DNA from 3 places in the Pseudomonas sp. LBUM1641 genome. Region 1 is predicted to be linked to each of the others. Evidence: riboswitches for the same ligand, from Rfam matches in the RefSeq annotation. Region 1 holds a riboswitch; each other region holds the start of a gene.
The links. A riboswitch is a leader RNA that binds a small molecule or an ion and turns the genes downstream of it on or off. The one in region 1 is predicted to bind cobalamin.
Positions count from the first base shown of each region.

Region 2: linked by a shared signal. The riboswitch ahead of ACA046_RS20060 (TonB-dependent receptor plug domain-containing protein) and the one ahead of cobW (cobalamin biosynthesis protein CobW) in region 1 are both predicted to bind cobalamin.
Region 3: linked by a shared signal. The riboswitch ahead of cobO (cob(I)yrinic acid a,c-diamide adenosyltransferase) and the one ahead of cobW (cobalamin biosynthesis protein CobW) in region 1 are both predicted to bind cobalamin.

Region 1 is NZ_CP166815.1:4,063,761-4,070,125, forward strand. Features, by position in the region: gene cobN (cobaltochelatase subunit CobN) at 1-3,742, opposite strand, end outside; gene cobW (cobalamin biosynthesis protein CobW) at 3,746-4,807, opposite strand; cobalamin riboswitch at 4,901-5,102, opposite strand; gene ACA046_RS18670 (winged helix-turn-helix transcriptional regulator) at 5,099-5,617, opposite strand; gene fabF (beta-ketoacyl-ACP synthase II) at 5,731-6,365, shown strand, end outside.
Region 2 is NZ_CP166815.1:4,353,484-4,359,848, reverse strand. Features, by position in the region: gene ACA046_RS20080 (ANTAR domain-containing protein) at 1-108, shown strand, start outside; gene dkgB (2,5-didehydrogluconate reductase DkgB) at 105-908, opposite strand; gene ACA046_RS20070 (ABC transporter substrate-binding protein) at 1,042-1,962, opposite strand; gene ACA046_RS20065 ((2Fe-2S) ferredoxin domain-containing protein) at 1,959-2,291, opposite strand; gene ACA046_RS20060 (TonB-dependent receptor plug domain-containing protein) at 2,303-4,237, opposite strand; cobalamin riboswitch at 4,332-4,538, opposite strand; gene lexA (transcriptional repressor LexA) at 4,640-5,257, shown strand; gene imuA (translesion DNA synthesis-associated protein ImuA) at 5,257-5,868, shown strand; gene ACA046_RS20045 (Y-family DNA polymerase) at 5,876-6,365, shown strand, end outside.
Region 3 is NZ_CP166815.1:1,740,190-1,746,554, forward strand. Features, by position in the region: gene ACA046_RS07995 (C40 family peptidase) at 95-724, shown strand; gene ACA046_RS08000 (C40 family peptidase) at 869-1,411, shown strand; gene ACA046_RS08005 (PQQ-dependent sugar dehydrogenase) at 1,463-2,776, opposite strand; cobalamin riboswitch at 2,876-3,112, shown strand; gene cobO (cob(I)yrinic acid a,c-diamide adenosyltransferase) at 3,193-3,804, shown strand; gene ACA046_RS08015 (cobyrinic acid a,c-diamide synthase CobB) at 3,801-5,192, shown strand; gene bluB (5,6-dimethylbenzimidazole synthase) at 5,189-5,839, shown strand; gene cbiB (adenosylcobinamide-phosphate synthase CbiB) at 5,836-6,365, shown strand, end outside.

The sequences.
Region 1 (6,365 bases):
TTTCCAACGCCTCGCGGTACGCCCCGGGCTCCTGCCACATGCCGCGCTGCTGGGCTTCGAGCATGCGTTCGGTCATGTCCCGCAGGGCATCCGGGTTGTGCTGCTGCACAAAGGCCCGGGTGTCCGGGTCCAGCAAATAGGCGTCCGCCAGCAACGCGTATTGATGATCGTCGATCAGCGCCGTGGTGGCGTCGAACGCGAACAGATTGTCCACGGTCGCGGCCATCTCGAACGCGCCTTTATAGCCGTGGCGCTTCACCCCTTCGATCCACTTCGGGTTGGCCGCCCGGGCACGGATTACCCGGTTCAGCTCTTCCTTCAGCGTGCGGATCTTCGGCAGGTCCGGCTGGCTGTGGTCACCATGATAGCTGGCGGCCTTGTCGCCGCTCAGGGTTTCCACGGCGGCGAGCATGCCGCCCTGGAATTGGTAGTAGTCATTCGAGTCGAGCAAGTCGTGCTCGCGGTTGTCCTGGTTCTGCAACACCGCCTGCACCTGGCTCAAGCGCTGGGCAAACTGTTCGCGGGCGGCGGTGCCTTCGTCGGAGCCGCCATAGGCGTAGCCGCCCCAGTTCAGGTAAACCTCGGCCAGGTCTTCGCGGCTCTGCCACAAGCGCCCGTCAATCGCGCCCTGCACGCCGGCACCATAGGCACCGGGCTTGGCACCGAAGATCCGCCAACCGGCCTGCTTCGCCGCCGCTTCTTCGTCCAGGCCCGACAGGCGCAACGCTTCACGCTCGCTGCGCACCTTGGCGGCCAGGGGGTTCAGGTCGTCGGGCTCGTCCAGCGCCGCCACGGCTTGCACCGCCGCGTCGAACAGGCGGATCAGGTTGGCGAACGCATCGCGGAAGAACCCCGACACGCGCAGGGTCACGTCGACACGCGGCCGGTCCAGTAGACTGATCGGCAGGATTTCAAAGTCATCCACCCGCTGGCTGCCCGTGGCCCACACCGGGCGCACGCCCATCAGCGCCATGGCCTGGGCAATGTCGTCGCCGCCGGTGCGCATGGTGGCGGTGCCCCACACCGACAGGCCGAGCTGGCGCAAGTGGTCGCCATGGTCTTGCAGGTGACGCTCAAGAATCAGGTTCGCCGATTGGAAGCCGATACGCCAGGCAGTGGTGGTTGGCAGGTTGCGCACATCCACCGAGAAAAAGTTACGACCGGTAGGCAACACGTCCAGGCGGCCACGGCTCGGCGCGCCGCTGGGCCCGGCTGGCACGAAGCGCCCGCTCAATGCATCCAGCAATCCGCGCATTTCCGCCGGGCCGCAAGCATCCAGGCGCGGCGCGACGACGATGCGCAGGCTCTCGATCACCGACTTGACGTCTTCCCAGCCGGGTTCTTCAAGCTGTTCCACCGCACCTTCCAGCGCCTGCTCGATCAGGCGTGCGGCATACAACTCCAGGCGTTCACGGGTGTCGCCGGCGGTACGCCACAATTGCGGGTCGATATCCTGCAACACCAATGGACGACGCCCGGTCCACGGCTCGGCCAGGGCACAGTCCAGCGGGTCGAAGCCCAGTTCGAAAGCCTTGGCCAATACCCGCAGCAGACTCGATTGCGGCCCACGACCATCGCCACGCGGAATGCGCAGCAAGGCCAGCAAGGTGTCGATGCGCAACCGGCCCTCGGGCGACTCACCAAAGATGTGCAGGCCATCGCGGATCTGCGACTCCTTCAAGTCACACAGGTAAGTGTCCAGGCGCGGCAGCCAGATCGCCGCGTCGGCATCGCTGTTGAGGTTTTCGTCCAGGGCCAGTTCCTGGTCGATACGGGTTTCCCGCACCAGCTTGAGGATGTCCTTTTGCAGCTCGCGGGCACGTCGTGGGTCGAGCAGTTGTGCTTCGTAATACTCGTCGGCCAGCAGCTCCAGGTCGCGCAACGGCCCGTAGGTTTCGGCGCGGGTCAGCGGCGGCATCAGGTGATCGATGATCACCGCCTGGGTGCGACGCTTGGCCTGGGCGCCCTCGCCCGGGTCGTTGACGATAAACGGGTAGATATTCGGCAGCGGCCCCAGCAATGCGTCCGGCCAGCAGTTTTCAGAAAGCCCGACACCCTTGCCCGGCAGCCACTCCAGGTTGCCGTGCTTGCCAACGTGGATCACACCATGAGCGCCGTAGGTCTGGCGCAACCAGAAGTAGAACGCCAGGTAACCATGGGGCGGCACCAGGTCCGGGTCGTGGTAGACCGCACTGGCGTCGACTTGGTAACCCCGGGCCGGCTGGATGCCCACGAAGGTCAGGCCGAAACGCAGGCCGGCGATCATCATGCGGCCGTCGCGGAACATCGGATCGGTGTGGGGCGCCCCCCAACGTGCGAATACGGCCTGGCGATTGGATTCGGGCAAGCGATTGAACATCGCTTCGTAGTCGTCGAGCGCCAGGCTTTGGTGACAGGGACGCAGGTCGAGGCTGTCCAGGTCGTTGCTGACACCGCCCAACAGCTCATGAATCAGCGCCGTGCCGCTTTCCGGCAGGACGTCCGGCAGCGGATAACCCTCAGTCTTTAATGCGCGCAAGATGTTCAGCGCAGCGGCTGGCGTGTCGAGCCCCACACCATTGCCGATACGCCCGTCCCGGGTCGGGTAGTTGGCGAGGATCAGCGCGATGCGTTTTTCGCCATTCGGTACCCGCGCCAGTTCCACCCAACGCCGCGCCAGTTCGGCAACGAAGTCCATGCGTTCCGGCTGCGCGCGATAGCACACCACATCCGACTGGCTGCGCTCGCTGCGCCAGGCCAGGTCCTTGAAGCTGATGGGCCGGCTGATGATGCGCCCGTCCAGCTCCGGCAACGCGATGTGCATCGCCAGGTCACGTGGGCCGAGGCCTTGCTCGCTGGCCTGCCAGCCGGGCTCGTTGTCCTGGGCACAAATCGCCTGGATCACCGGAATATTGCGGCGAAACGGCCGCAGGTGCGGCGCTTCGGGGCTGGATTGGGCAAAGCCGGTGGTGTTCAGAATCACCGCGGCGTGCACCTCGTCCAGCAAGTCCTCGACCACCGTCAGGCAGCCAGGTTCTTTCAAACTGGCCACCGCCATCGGCAACGGATTAAGACCCGCGGCCTGCAAGCGTTGGCAAAAAACATCGATAAAGCCGGTGTTGGCCGCCTGCAAATGGGAGCGGTAGAACAGCACCGCCGCCACCGGACATTCAGGTTGCCAGTCAGCCTGCCAATCGTTGAGGCGGGCGTTGGCTTTGTGCGGGTGATAAATCGCCGTACGCGGCAGGGTTTGCGGCTCGTCCCAGGCGTAATCTCGGCCAAGGTAGCTGGCCGCCAGGCAACGATAGAAATCCAGCGCATTACCCAAGCCGCCCTGGCGCAGGAAGTGCCAGAGCCGGTCACGCGCCTCGGCACCCACGGTGCTGAGGCCGCTGAGTTCCGGGTCCGGGCGGTCGTCCCCCGGCACCAGAATCAGTTGCACACCGCGCTCGGCCAACTCCACCAGGCGCTCGATACCGTAGCGCCAATAACCGATGCCGCCGTGCAGCGAAATCAGGATGACCTTGGCGTGGCGCAGTACCTCATCCACATACAGGTCGACCGAAGCATGGTTCTGCACCTGCATCGGGTTGGCCAGGCGCAGGCTCGGGTAATCCTCGGGCAGCTGCTGGGCCGCTTCGGCCAGCAGCGCCAGGCTGGAATCACCGCTGCACAGGATCACCAGCTCGGCGGGAGTCTGTCCAAGGTCGGCGATGTTGTCATCCGAAACGAAACCGCCGGGCTGGGTCCTGAGCAGGTGCATGGGTTAAACGCTGAGGGCGGCGCGCAGTTGCGCTTCGAGCAAGGCGGCGTCCAGTTCCTGGCCGATCAGCACCAGGTGCGTGGCGCGCGGCTCATCGGCGCGCCAAGCGCGGTCGAAGTGCTTGTCGAAACGCGTGCCCACGCCCTGGATCAGCAGGCGCATCGGTTTGTTCGGGATCGCGGCGAAACCCTTGACCCGCAGGATGCCGTGCTTGACCACCAGTTGGGTCAGGGCGTCCAGCAGCAGGCTTTCGTCGGCCTGGGGCAGTTCGATGGAGATGGAGTCGAAAGCATCGTGATCGTGGTCGTCTTCACCTTCGTGGTGATGATCGTGATGGCTGTGGCGACCGTCGATGTGTTCTTCGGAGCCCGCGCCCAGGCCGATCAACACTTCCAGCGGCAGGCGACCGCTGCTGGCTTCGATGATTTTGACCGCTGGCGGCAGCTCTTCTGCCACTTCCAGGCGCACGCGGGCCAGGTCTTCAGGGCTGATCAGGTCGGACTTGTTGAGGATCACCAGGTCGGCGCTGGCCAGTTGGTCGGCGAACAGCTCGTGCAGCGGCGATTCGTGGTCCAGGTTCGGGTCGAGTTTGCGCTGGGCGTCGACCTGGTCCGGGAAGGCCGCGAAAGTGCCAGCGGCCACGGCTGGACTGTCGACCACGGTGATCACGGCGTCAACGGTGCAGGCGCTGCGGATTTCCGGCCACTGGAACGCCTGAACCAAGGGTTTTGGCAGGGCCAGGCCCGAGGTTTCGATCAGGATATGGTCGAGGTCGCCGCGGCGGGCCACCAGTTCACGCATGACAGGGAAGAACTCTTCCTGGACCGTGCAGCACAGGCAGCCATTGGCCAATTCGTAGACGCGGCCGTTGGCTTCTTCTTCGGTGCAGCCGATGGAGCATTGCTTGAGGATTTCACCGTCAATGCCTAGCTCGCCGAACTCGTTGACGATCACCGCGATGCGGCGCCCCTGGGCGTTGTCCAGCATGTGACGCAGCAAGGTGGTCTTGCCCGAGCCGAGGAAGCCGGTAACGATGGTGACGGGGAGTTTGGCCAGTGTTTTCATCGGATGCCCTTTGGGGCGGGCATACGGGACGAGTGGCCCTGCGCGGGTGCGCAGAAGCAGAATTCGCCACCGGATCACCCCGCCCGGTTGAAGTAGAAAATCGGTTGCGAGGCAGGTCTCCTGGCTTGGGGCTTGCCGGCGGTGAGGCCGGCGCTGGCTGCGCCTTCCCGCCTTGTTCAGGCAGTGGCGTGGCAGTCAGATAAACCCTTTACAGTTGCGGGGGCAGCCGCGGCATTGACCGCGTTCCCTTCTTAGCTTCGGCCTGGGCCGAAGAACCTCGAAGGTGCAAGGCTACGCAGTGCGCGGGGACGGGTCAATGTCCGAGCGTTTGGCGCGAAGCAGCGCCAGGCGCTCCAGCATGCCGTCGCTGGCGGCAGGCCCAGCTTGAACGCTGCACTGCTCGACGGACACGCGCGCGCCGTCGGCATCCACCACCGCCACTTCCACCGGGCGCCGGGTTTTGCGGTCGACCAACTGCAGGCTTTCACCTTCGGTAGCGAAGTGGCGATTGCCCCAGCCGATGAACGCCATGATCACTACCCGGAAATCCTCGCCGACCGGCGTCGGCACGTACTCGAAACGTGGCGGCCGCTCGCTGTATTGGCGGCGCTCCAGCAGCCCCGCTTCCACCAGGCTGTTGAGCCGGCGCGTGAGCATGTTCGGGGCAATCTCCAGGCTTTGGGAGAACTCGTCAAAGCGCCGCAAGCCTTGCAGCGCGTCGCGCATGATCAGGATGCTCCACCACTCGCCTACCCTTTCCACTCCACGGGCTACCGGGCATTCGGCGTTCACCAGCGACTTACGTTGCATTGCAGTTCCTCTGTGGGGCGGCCCCGGAAATTTAAGCTATCGAATGTTACTTTCATAATGATAGCTTCGTCCATGCAGTGCTACCAACCTGAAATTTGCGGAGCTAAGCGATCATGAGTAAGCGAATTGTTGTGACCGGCATGGGCGCAGTGACCCCGCTGGGAACCGGCGTGGAACAGACCTGGAAACGTTTGTTGGCAGGTGAATCCGGGATCCGCAGGCTGCCCGAGGCATTGGTCGGCGACCTGGCAATCAGCATCGGCGGCCAGGTGTTGGACCGCAACCAGGACCCTGAAGCCGGCTTTGACCCGGACACTGTCATCCCGGCGAAAGAACAGCGCAAGATGGACCGATTTATCGTGTTTGCCCTGGCCGCCGCCCAGGAAGCCCTGGCGCAGGCCGGCTGGCGTCCGCAAACGGCAGCGCAGCAGGAACGTACCGCGACCATTATCGCTTCCGGCGTGGGGGGGTTCCCGGCGATTGCAGAAGCCGTGCGCACCGCTGACAGCAAAGGGCCACGGCGCCTGTCGCCGTTCACGATTCCGTCATTCCTCGGCAATATGGCGGCCGGGCATGTGTCGATCCAGCATCAACTGAAAGGCCCGCTGGGCTCGCCTGTCACCGCGTGCGCCGCCGGCGTACAGGCCATTGGTGATGCCGCTCGGATGATCCGCGCTGGCGAAATCGACATCGCCGTGTGTGGCGGCGCTGAAGCCTGCATCCACCGGGTCAGCCTCGGCGGTTTCGC
Region 2 (6,365 bases), 290 kb from region 1:
AGCGTCAACCTCGAACACTTCATGGACATCATCGACCCGCCGCCAGCCACTTGTGGCTTGCGGGTACTGCCGTGGCTGCGAGAGTTGTCCCGCAGCCCTGCGGCTTAGTCCCAGTTCGGGGCGATGCCTTTGGGGCTGGTCAGCCGATGGCCACGCTCCAGGCCGGCGATCTGCGCCATATCGGCGTCGCTCAAGGTCAGCTCCAGCGCCTTGAGGTTGCTGGCCAGATTGGCGCGCTTGGTCGACGACGGGATCACCGCGTAACCCAGTTGCATGGCCCAGGCCAGGGTCACTTGCGCCGGGGTTGCCTGATGACGTTCGGCGATCTGCTGGATCACCGGGTCCTTCAGCACTTCGCCGTAGGCCAGGGTCATGTAGGAAGTGATCTGGATGCCATGGGCCTTGGCAAAATCCGCCACGGTGCGGTTTTGCAGGTACGGGTGCAGCTCCACCTGGTTGGTCGCGATGTGCTCGGCACCGACGGCGGCAATCGCCTGTTTCATCAGGTCGACGGTGAAGTTGGAAATACCGATCTGGCGGGTCAGGCCCTGACGCTTGGCTTCCAGCAACTGGCCCATGAATTCGGCGACCGGCACCTGGTCTTCCGGCGATGGCCAGTGGATCAGGGTCAGGTCCAGGTAATCGGTCTGGAGCTTGCGCAGGCTCGCCTTGAGGCTGGGAATCAGCTGGCCTTCGGCGAAGTTGGCGATCCAGATCTTGCTGGTGATAAACAGCTCGCCCCGTGGGATGCCGCTGTCGGCAATGGCCTGGCCGACGTCGGCTTCGTTCTCGTAGATTTGCGCAGTGTCGATGACGCGGTAGCCCAGCTCCAGGCCGGTGCTGACGGAGTCGATGACGACCTGGCCTTGCAGGCGGAACGTACCGAGGCCGAATGCGGGAATAGACATGAGTGACTCCTGAAGTGATGTGAACAATGGAGTCGAGTATCGACCCCTCGTTCCTTCAGAAAAACCGCTGAATCCGAAAAGGACTCTTTACCAAAAGTCATGAGTGGTGAAGAGCAAAGGCAGAAAACTGTGTTTATTCAGCCAGCTTTTTGAACTGCCGCGCCAGGCCCAGGGCCACCCGCCCGCTGCTTGCCGTGGGCACCAGGTGGGTAAACGGAATATCGATCATCCGGTTCTCCCGCACTGCCCGCAAACGCGACAGCACCGGGTCACTGGTCAGCAACTGGCGCTTGCGGCTGGCCGGTGACCACACCGCATCCGCCAGCAAGATCACATCCGGGTCACTCACCAACAGGGTTTCGCTGCTCACGGTGACGCGGTATTGGTTGATCCCGGCGAATACATTGCGCGCCCCGGCAGCTGCCACCAATGTAGTGACAAAACCCCGCTGGCCTTCGCTGTCCAACCCGTTGACTTCACTGTCCAGGTAAAACACCGACAACGGTTTACCTTCGCCCGCCAGTGCCTGGGCACTGGCGAGGTCGGCGTCCATGGCCTCGCTCAACGCCCGCGCCCGTTGCTGTTTGTGCACCAGGGCGCCGAGGGTAAACAGGTCGTTGCGGATATGCCCGAAGTAATCCAGCGAGTGCCCGTCGCACGCCGACTCCAGCAAGTACGACCCAACCCCGTTGCCTGCCAACCCTGTGCGGGAAGTGACGCCAGTGCCAAAGGCAGTGGCGAACCCACCGACCACCAGATCCGGTTTCTGCGCGTAGAGCACTTCACTGGACGGGTACTTGGGCGCAATCACCGGCACGCTGAAATACTCGCCGTGTCGATGGGCCGCACCGTTGTCATCCAGATACGCCACGCCCACCAATGCCGGGTCGACATCCAGCGCCAACAACAGGTCAGCCGCATGCTGGTTGAGGGCCACGATGCGCGAGGGCGGTGAGTGGGCGGCAGTCCAGTTCTGGTTGCAGTTGCGATAACTGTCCGCCAGAGCCAACGGTGGGCAGAGCAGGGCGCCCAACACCAGCCACGACGCTTTCATGGGCGCTCCTTGATCAGCAAATCCTCGACGACTTCGCCGCCCACCAGGTGCACTTCCACCAGGCGTTGCACGTCTGCATTGCTGTGCACGCCGTACCAGCACGTGTCCGGGTACACCGTCACAATCGGCCCCAGGTTGCACGGGAACTGGCAGTGGGTGCGGGTCAGCAGCACGCCGCCAGGCTTTTCGATGCGGTCGTGTTCCCGCAGGTGGCGGCGCAGGGTTTTCCATAATTGCAGCGCGCCACGCTGGGTGCAGCGCGGTCCGGTGCACAGGAACACGTGGCGGGCGTGGTCAGGCACACGGGACCAGTCCGGATGAGTTTCCACGGGCGTACTCATCAGAAGCGATACGTGTAGCGTACTTCGGAGGTGAACGGCCGCCCGAGGTTGTCGACGTTGCTGGCGCGGCTGGTGACGTAGTCGCGGTCGAACAGGTTCTCTACCAGCAGGCTGACCCGGTGTTGGTGGGCGTTGTCGAGATAGCGATAGGCGTCGGCATCCACCACGGTGTAGTTACCGTACTCGACCTTTTTCGAGCTGACGATATCGCCGATGTAACGCACGGCGGTACCGACGCCCCACAGGCGGTCCACCGATTCATAGCCGACCCGCGAGCGGGCGAAGAAGCCGGGAATATCGTTGAGGGTGACACCGGCGCGGGACTCGGTGAGGTTGCGTGTCATGTCGGCTTGCACGCTCCATTGTTCGTTGAGTTGCAGCTTGGCGTCGGCCTCGAAACCGCGCATCTGGATCTGCCCCTGGCCGTTGACCCACTGGATATCGTCCTGGGTGATCAGGTCGGTGATCTTGCGTTTGAACAGCGTCACGCTGGCGCTGAAGTCCCGCGCCAGCAGACTGCCCTTGTAGTCGAGGCCCAGTTCGGCGTTGCGGCTCTTCTCCGGCTTGAGGTTGCGGTTGCCTTTCTCATCGTCTTCGTTGACGAACAGTTGCTCGGCATTCGGCAGTTTGTAGGCGGTGCCGTATTGGCCGCGCAGGGCCCAGTTGTCGTTGAGGTCATAAAGCGAAGTGAGCATGCCGACGGTGGCGCTGTCACCGCCGCTCATGGCTTCGTGACGTACACCGATGCTCGGGTGCCAGTTCGGCAGGGCTTCGATATTCGGGCGCAGTTGGGTGTACAGCGCGTGGGCCTGGGCCTTGTTGTCATCGATGATCAATACATCGTCCTGGCCCTTGAACCACTGGTTGTCGGAACCGAATACCAGCACATGCTCACCGGGCAACACGGCCTTGCCTTCGGCCTGCACACCCCAGTCGGTGAAGCCCCAGTAGTCGTTGTGGTTGATGACCTTGGTGCCGCCGCCTTCGACATTGTTGAGGCGGGTATAGCGCGTGTCCCAATCGTTGATATGCCCTTTGACGAAGTAGCTCAGGCGGTCGTTGAAGGTTTGCTCAAAGGTCGCCGTGGCGATCTGCTGCACGCGGTCGTTGGTGGTCTTGTGGTTGTCCACAGGGCGGGCGAAATCGAGGTTGGCGTCGGCGTATTGGTAAAACAGTTCCAGGCGCGTGTCATCGCCAAACGACTGGATCGCCTTGGTGCCGAAGGTAGTGACTTCGTAGGAGCGCTTTTTGTCGGTGACGTTTTTCATGTCGCGGTTGCGAAACGGCTGGTAGCCCTCGGAGACGTTGCGGCTGACGTAGGCCAGCAAGCCGAGGTCGCCAAACCCGTTGTTGAAAATCTTCTCGACCCGGGCATCGCCGGTGGTGCCGCCGAAGGTGTCGGCGCCCAGGTTCACTTCACCGGAAGCCACACGGGTTTGCGGGCTTCGGGTGACGATATTGATCACCCCCGACACCGCCTGGGTGCCGAACAGCAGGCTCTGGCCACCCTTGAGCACTTCGATACGCTCAATGGCGTTGGCGGGCAGGGTGTCCAGGTACAGGCCGCCGTACAGGCGGTTGTTCAGGCGCACGCCGTCCAGCAGGATCAGCGTGTCGTCGTTGCGCCCGCCCAACAGGGAGTAGGTGCCGTAGTCGAACGGGCCATTCTTGGGCGCCACGTACAGGCCGGGGATGAACATCTGCATCACGCGCGAGACATCGGCGGCGGGGCCGGCGCGCTCAATCTGTTCGCGGGTGACGATCTCTACCTTGCTGCCGTACTGGGCCATGTCGGCCACGGTGGTGGACTCCACCGACGGTGCGGAAACGTTGAGTTGCTTGAGTTCCAGGGTGTTGTCGTCGGCCAGCAGCAGGGGGCTGAACAGGCAGCCGAACAACAGGCCGGGCACGGGAGTCTTGAAAGGTCGAATCATAGTCTTCTCGGAAAAGTATCTTTCGCGAAAAGCACGCACGAGTAGGCACCGAGCACACGCCAATACCGGCCCATGCCCGCCCACCGCAGGATTTTGCCAAACAGAATTCCAGGCCGGTCTCCGGGCTCACGCGTATGGATACCTTCACCTTCCCATGGCGCGCAGGCCACAGTGGTGTGTCGAAGGGATCACGCGTCTACCGTTGCGGGGGCAGCACCGGACTGGCTCGAAAAGAGCGGCACCGGTTTCCCGTTTCACCCCATGCACGGCGGCATGAGGCACCTGAAACAGGCCGGCATCTGAACATTCGAAAGACCGTTCGTCAACTTGGCGGGGGCTTTTCCCGTGACCACATAGGAAGCGACTGACGGATATTGCTAGAAATTTCCCACAGGAGTACAAATGTACTCCATGACGAACCTAACGCCCCGCCGTACCGCCATCCTGACCTTTATCCGCGACCGTATCGCGCAGCAAGGCCAGTCTCCCAGCCTCGCCGAGATCGCCGAGGCGTTCGGCTTTGCCTCCCGCAGCGTGGCGCGCAAGCATGTGCTGGCGCTGACCGAGGGCGGCTTTATCGAGGTCAACCCCAACCAGGCGCGCGGCATTCGCCTGCTCAATCAGCCGGCGCGGCCGGAGCTGCTGGACATCCCGGTACTCGGCCGGGTAGCTGCCGGCTTGCCCATCGGCGCCGACGCTGAAGTGCACAACCGCCTGCTGCTCGACCCGTCCATGTTCGCGAAAACCCCGGATTACCTGTTGCGGGTGCAGGGCGATTCGATGATCGAAGACGGCATCCTTGATGGCGACCTGGTGGGTGTACGCCGCAGCGCCGAGGCCTTGAACGGGCAGATTGTGGTGGCGCGCCTGGACGGTGAAGTCACCATCAAGCGTTTCGAACACGTCGGCGAGCGCGTGCGCTTGCTGCCGCGCAACCCCGCTTATCAACCCATCGTGGTGCGCCCCGATCAGGACCTGGCCATCGAAGGGGTGTTCTGCGGTTTGGTGAGGCAAGGCTGATGGGCGCCGTCGTTGCACTGGACTCGCTGTTCAATGGCGGCCGGGTCTGGAAAGGCCGGCCCGCCGCGCCGCCTGCCAGCATCCATCCCACCGGGCTTGCGGCCCTGGATGCAGTGCTGCCCAGCGGTGGCTGGCCGGAAGCGGCGTTGAGCGAAATCCTGATGGCGAAGGAGGGCGTGGGCGAGTTGCAACTGGTGTGGCCGACCCTGGCGCGATTGTCGGCGGCCGGCGAGCGCATCGTGCTGGTGGCACCGCCTTATACGCCGTACCCCCACGCCTGGCAAAACGCCGGGGTGGATGTGCGCCAGCTTTCCGTGATCCAGGCCGATGAACGTGACGCCCTGTGGGCCGTGGAGCAATGCCTGCGTTCCGGCAGTTGTGGCGCGGTGCTGTGCTGGCCGCGCAAGGCCGATGACCGGGCCTTGCGCCGCTTGCAGGTGGCGGCGGAAACCGGCCAGACCCTGGCCTTCGCCTGGCGCTCCTTGAGCGAGGCCATCAACCCGTCACCGGCCGCCTTGCGCCTGGCGGTGGAGGCGAGCCCTGCGCAAGTGCGGGTGCTCAAGTGCCGGGGCGGCCTGGCCCATCCCGCGCCCATTGCGCTTGGGCACTGAGGTTGGCATGCGCTGGGTGTGTATTGTCTTCCCGCAATTGGCGCTGGACGGGGTGCTGCGTCTGCGCCCCGAACCGGATCAGCCATTGGCCCTGTTGGCCGGCACGCCGCAACGACGGGTGCTGCAAACCGTCAATGAGGCCGCTCGCAAACTCGGCCTGCGCCCCGGCCAATCCCTGACGGCGGCCCATGCCTTGACCAAGGCTTTTACCTGCGCCGAATACGACCCGGCGCAGATCGAATACTGGCAGCAATTTCTCGCCGCCTGGGCCTACCGTTTCAGCTCCCAGGTCAGCGTGTATTACCCACGGGCGTTACTGTTTGAGATCGAGTCGAGCCTGGGCCTGTTCGGGCCCTGGCCGTTGCTCGAAGCGCGCTTGCGCAAGGAACTGACCGACCTCGGGTTTCGTCATCGCATCGTCGCCGCGCCGAACCCGGCGGCGGCACGGATTCTGGCGAATGCCTACGACTGCCTGGCCGTGGCCGACGAGCACAGCC
Region 3 (6,365 bases), 2.3 Mb from region 1:
AACAAGAAGTCACATAGATCACGATTGAATTTGCAAATCGATGTGATAGAGGGCATAGTCTCGGCTTCTTTACACATCAGCCACGGTCGTGCCCATGCTAAATCGCTTCGCACCCCTCGTGCCTCTCGCACTCGTTACCCTGTTGTTTGGTTGCGCCACCCACACTCAAAACGTGGCTGAGCAGCAAAAACCAGCACAGCAGTCCCAGGCAAAATTCGTTGCATCCCAATCTTCTACTGTTTACGAAGAAGAGATCGCAACCGAAAAAGAACTCGCCGACTTCGCCGGCAGCAAGCCTTACCAGCTTCCAGTTCTGGCCGACAGCATTCTCGAACGTGGCATGTCCCTGATCGGTACCCGTTACCGTTTCGGCGGTACCTCTGAAGCCGGTTTCGACTGCAGCGGTTTCATCGGCTACCTGTTCCGTGAGGAAGCCGGCATGAATCTGCCGCGCTCCACCCGCGAAATGATCAACGTGGATGCACCGTTGGTCGCGCGGAACAACCTCAAGCCCGGTGATCTGCTTTTCTTTAGTACGGCTGGTCGCGGTCGTGTCAGCCACGCCGGTATCTACCTGGGCGACAACCAGTTTATCCACTCCAGCAGCCGCCGCAGCGGTGGTGTGCGAGTCGACAACCTGGGTGACAGCTACTGGAGCAAAACCTTCATCGAAGCCAAGCGCGCCCTGGCGATGGCCCCGACTACCGTTACCGCCAGCAAGTAAAGTTAAAGTGATACTTGAAGTTTGACGTGTAAGCGCTAGAATCCCTGGACATTGTTGTAAATCGATCGCGCGAGCTTTGCTTGCGCGTTCTGTTTTTCAACGTTCGGCAGCGAAAGCCGCATCCAGATCAGGATTGTTCTGCCCATGTCGACCTCGGCCCGCCTAATTCTTCTCGTTTGCGCCGCGCTGCTCAGCGCCTGCGCAAGTCGTCCTCCGCCTGCTCCCGTGGCCGTCAAGCCCAAGCCGGTGTTCAATACCTACGCTACCCAAAATTTCTCGCCTGCGGCCGAAGACGTGCTCTTTCGTGCGCTGGGCCTGGTCGGCACGCCTTATCGTTGGGGCGGCAACACGCCGGACTCGGGGTTTGATTGCAGTGGCTTGATCGGTTTCGTCTACCGTGATGCCGCGGGTATCTCCCTGCCGCGTACCACCCGCGAGCTGATCGTGATGCGCGCCCAGGACGTGAGCGAAAACAACCTGCAAACCGGCGACCTGATCTTCTTCGCCACCGGTGGCGGCTCGCAAGTCAGCCACGCCGGGATCTACGTGGGTGAAGGGCGTTTTGTGCATGCGCCGCAAACCGGCGGCACGGTGAAGCTGGACACGCTGTCCAAGGCCTATTGGCAGAATGCCTACCTGAGCGCCAAGCGCGTGTTGCCGGCCGATCGCCTGGCACGAAACCCGTAAGCCAAAACAACTGTGGGAGCCTAAGGCTCCCACAGTGCTTTTCAGGGTCGGCTATTTAGCCGCCGACACCCGCCACACTTTGTTCCCCACATCGTCTGCCACCAACAAATCCCCCTGCTTGTCGATCACCACGCCGACCGGACGGCCCATGGCTTTCTCATCGCTGTTGAGGAACCCGGTCAGCACATCCACCGGCTGGCCTTTGGGCTTGCCGGCCTCAAACGGCACAAAGATGACCTTGTAGCCACTGTGAGGCTTGCGGTTCCACGAACCATGTTGGCCGATAAACGCGCCATTGCTGAATTGAGCGGGTAACTTGCTGCCGTCGGCAAAGGTCAGCCCGAGCGAGGCGGTGTGCGGGCCTACTGCATAATCCGGTGCAATCGCCTTGGCCACCAAGTCCAGGTTCTGCGGTGTGACCCGCACATCCACGTGCTGCCCGTAGTAACTGAATGGCCAACCGTAGAAGGCGCCATCCTTGACCGAGGTGATGTAGTCCGGCACCAAATCGCTGCCGATTTCATCGCGCTCGTTGACCGCCGTCCATAGCGCGCCGCTTTGCGGCTCCCAGGCCATGCCGTTGGGGTTGCGCAGGCCGGAGGCGAAGATGCGGTGCTGGCCGGTGGCGCGGTCTACTTCCCAGATCGCGGCCCGGCCTTGTTCGGCTTCCAGGCCGTTTTCCCCGACGTTGCTGTTGGAGCCCACGCTGACGTACAGCTTGCTGCCGTCTTTGCTGGCGATCACGTTCTTGGTCCAGTGATGGTTAATGCTGCCGCCCGGTAAGTCGGTGACGGTGGTGCCGGCGTCCTTGATCGAGGTTTCCCCTGGCTGATAAGGGAAGCGCAGTAATTTGTCTGAATCGGCGACATACAGGTCGTTGCCCACCAGGGTCATGCCGAACGGCGAGTTCAGGTTCTCCAGGAACACCGTGCGGGTTTCGGCCACACCGTCGTGGTCGGCGTCCCGCAACAGGGTGATGCGGTTCGGGCTCGGCACGCCGGCCCCGGCACGCCCCATGACTTTCTCCATCACCCAGCCACGAATGCCCTTGGCATCATCCGGCTTGGGCGGCGCGTTGGTTTCCGCCACCAGCACGTCGCCATTGGGCAGCACGTACAGCCAGCGCGGGTGATCCAGGCCTTCGGCAAACGCTGCCACCTGAGTACCCGCCGCGGGAGTCGGCTTGGCGCCTTCGGGCCAGCCGATGGCCGTGGCGATATTCACCGTGGGGATCAGGGTTTTATTCGGCTCGGGTAGTTTGGGCGAGGGCCCGGTGCCGTCGGACACCTGAAGGGTAGAGCTTTCACCACAGGCGGCAAGGGTGCCGGCGACCATGATCAGTAGGGCAAGTCGGGTCTTGTGCATGGTTTTCTCCTTAATACCTGTAGTGGTAGAGGCGCACAGCGGCCCGATGGTTCACGCGCATGTCCGGCTTTAATTGACGCTCCACCCCCAACCCACTAACCTTCGCGGCTTGTTTCAGGTGCTCTGTGGCGTACGCGCCGACTGAGTGAAACAGGGGAGCCGGTGAGTGAGCGCATTTTTCTACAGTGCCGCCACGATCCCGGCGCTGCCCCCGCAACGGTAAATGAGTCAAGACGGTGCCTTAAGCCACTGTATCGCCCGCGATATGGGAAGGCGCACCCTCGGCATCCAATGCCACTCATGAGCCCGGAGACCGGCCTGATCCATCCAACAGCATCACGGTGGGCGATGCTTGGCTGTCTGTATGTGTCTTTTTCCTGCCCGCCGTTTTTGTCCAGCGCCAACGGAGAGCTGCCATGACTGAATCCCCCGATCGTGACGAACGCCACCTGGCGCGCATGCTGCGCAAAAAAGCCGTGATTGATGAGCGCATTGCCAATTCACCGAACGAGTGCGGGTTGCTGCTGGTGCTCACCGGCAATGGCAAGGGCAAGAGCAGCTCCGCTTTCGGCATGCTGGCCCGGGCCATGGGCCACGGCATGCAGTGCGGTGTGGTGCAGTTCATCAAGGGCCGCAACAGCACCGGTGAAGAAATGTTCTTCCGGCGTTTCCCCGAGCAGGTGCGCTTCCACGTGATGGGCGAAGGTTTTACCTGGGAAACCCAGGACCGTGCGCGCGACATCGTGGCCGCCGAAGCCGCCTGGGCGGTCTCCCGGGAAATGCTGCAGAACCCGGCCATTGGCCTGGTGGTGCTGGACGAGCTGAACATCGCCCTCAAGCACGGCTACCTCGACCTGGACCAGGTGCTCAGCGACCTGCAGGCCCGCCCGCCCATGCAGCACGTGCTGGTGACCGGCCGTGGCGCCAAACCCGAATTGATCGAAATGGCCGACACCGTGACTGAAATGGGCATGCTCAAGCACGCCTTCCAGGCCGGTATCAAGGCGCAGAAAGGCATCGAACTTTGAATCAGCCCCGTCACTGTCCTGCTGTCCTGATCGCCGCACCGGCGTCCGGCCAGGGCAAAACCACCGTCACCGCCGCGCTGGCCCGTTTGCACCGCAACCTGGGGCGCAAGGTGCGGGTGTTCAAATGCGGCCCGGACTTTCTCGACCCGATGATCCACGAGCGCGCCAGTGGTGCGCCGGTCTATCAATTGGACATGTGGATGGTGGGCGAGCAGGAAAGTCGCCGGTTGCTGTGGGAAGCGGCGGGGGAAGCCGACCTGATCCTGATCGAAGGCGTGATGGGCCTGTTCGACGGCACGCCGTCCAGCGCCGACCTGGCGCGGCACTTTGGCGTGCCGGTACTGGCGGTGATCGACGGCACGGCCATGGCCCAGACCTTCGGCGCCCTGGCATTGGGCCTGGCGCGCTACCAGCCGGACCTGCCGTTTGCCGGCGTGCTGGCCAACCGTGTTGGTACGCTGCGCCATGCGCAATTGCTCGAAGGCAGCCTTACCGAAGGCCTGCGCTGGTATGGCGCGCTGTCCCGGGAAACCGGCATCGAGTTGCCCAGCCGCCACCTTGGCCTGGTGCAGGCCAGCGAACTGAACGACCTTGATCTGCGCCTCGACGCCGCCGCCCAAGCCTTGGGCAGCAGTTGCGAGGTAGCGCTGCCACCGCCGGTGGAATTCGCCGCACCCGAGGTGATCGAGACCCAACCGTTGCTGGCCGGCGTGCGCATTGCCGTGGCCCGCGACGAAGCCTTCGCCTTTACCTACGGCGCGAGCCTCGACCTGCTGCGGGCGATGGGCGCCGAACTGTGCTTCTTCTCGCCTATTCGTGACCGCGTGTTGCCCGAAGCCGACAGCCTCTACCTGCCGGGCGGTTACCCGGAACTGCATCACCAGGCGCTGTCGGAAAATACCCCGATGCTGGACGCCATTCGCGCCCATCACGCTGCCGGCAAGCCGCTGCTGGCCGAATGCGGTGGCATGCTCTATCTGCTGGACTCGCTCACCGATGTCGACGGCACCCGTGCCGAACTGGTGGGCCTGCTCCAGGGTGATGCCGTGATGCAGAAACGTCTGGCGGCACTGGCCCTGCAAAATGTCGAACTGCCCGAAGGCCTGCTGCGTGGCCACACTTATCATCACTCGTTGACCAGCACCGAATGGCAGCCGATTGCCCGCGGCCTGAGCCCGAATGGCGGGCGCGGCGCCGAGGCGGTTTATCGTCAGGGCCGGATGACGGCTTCCTACGTGCACTTTTACTTCCCGTCCAACCCGACAGCGGTGGCTGCCCTGTTTGCGCCAAGCCTTGAGACCGCCATCGCAGGCAAGCCAGCTCCCACAGTTGACCGAGTTGAAACGCAATCTACTGTGGGAGCGGGCTTGCCCGCGATGAGGCCATGACTGACAACGCCTTTCCGGAAGCCGACCGCGAAGCCGTCTACCGCGCCATCGCCGAACGCCGCGACATGCGCCACTTCAGCGGCGGCACCGTCGCACCTGAATTGCTCCACCGCCTGCTGCAAGCCGCCCACCAGGCGCCGAGCGTCGGCTTGATGCAGCCCTGGCGTTTTATCCGCATCAGCGACCGCAACCTGCGCGGCCAGATCCAGCAGTTGGTGGAAGAAGAACGCGTACGCACCGCCGAAGCCCTCGGCGAGCGCTCCGACCAGTTCATGAAGCTCAAGGTCGAAGGCATCAACGACTGCGCCGAAGTACTGGTGGCGGCGTTGATGGACGATCGCGAACGGCATATTTTCGGGCGCCGCACCTTGCCGGAAATGGACATGGCCTCGTTGTCCTGCGCGATCCAGAATCTATGGCTGGCAGCCCGCGTCGAAGGGCTGGGCATGGGCTGGGTCTCGCTGTTCGAGCCCCAGGCCCTGGCCGACCTGCTGGGCCTGCCGCCCGGCGCCAAGCCGTTGGCGGTGTTGTGCCTGGGCCCGGTGACCGAGTTCTACCCGGCACCGATGTTGCAGCTCGAAGGCTGGACCGAACCACGGCCACTGAGTGACATGTTGTATGAGAATGTTTGGGGAGTGAGTCAATGAGTGTGGCCTTGCTGAGTGTCGCTGCGGTGGCGCTGGATGCGCTGCTGGGCGAGCCCAGGCGCTGGCATCCGCTGGTGGCGTTCGGTAATTTTGCCGGGCGCATCGAGCAGCGTTTCAACTCCGGCGGCCGTGGCTGGCGCAGTCATGGGGTCACCGCGTGGGTGATCGCGGTGGTGCCGTTGACCCTGTTGGCCACGGCCCTGTCGTGGGCGCCGTATATCGGCTGGGTATTGGAAATCCTCGCGCTGTACTGCGCACTGGGCATGCGTAGCCTCGGCGAACACGTGCTGCCGGTGGCGCAGGCGCTGCGCAGCGATGACCTGGGCGAGGCGCGCCAACGCGTCAGCTACCTGGTGAGCCGCCAGACCAGCGAACTGGACCAAACGGAAGTCGCCCGCGCGGCCACCGAATCGGTGCTGGAAAACGGCAGCGATGCAGTGTTCGCTGCACTGTTCTGGTTTGTGGTCGCTGGCGTGCCCGGTGTAGTGCTCTATCGGTTGAGCAACACTCTGGATGCCATGTGGGG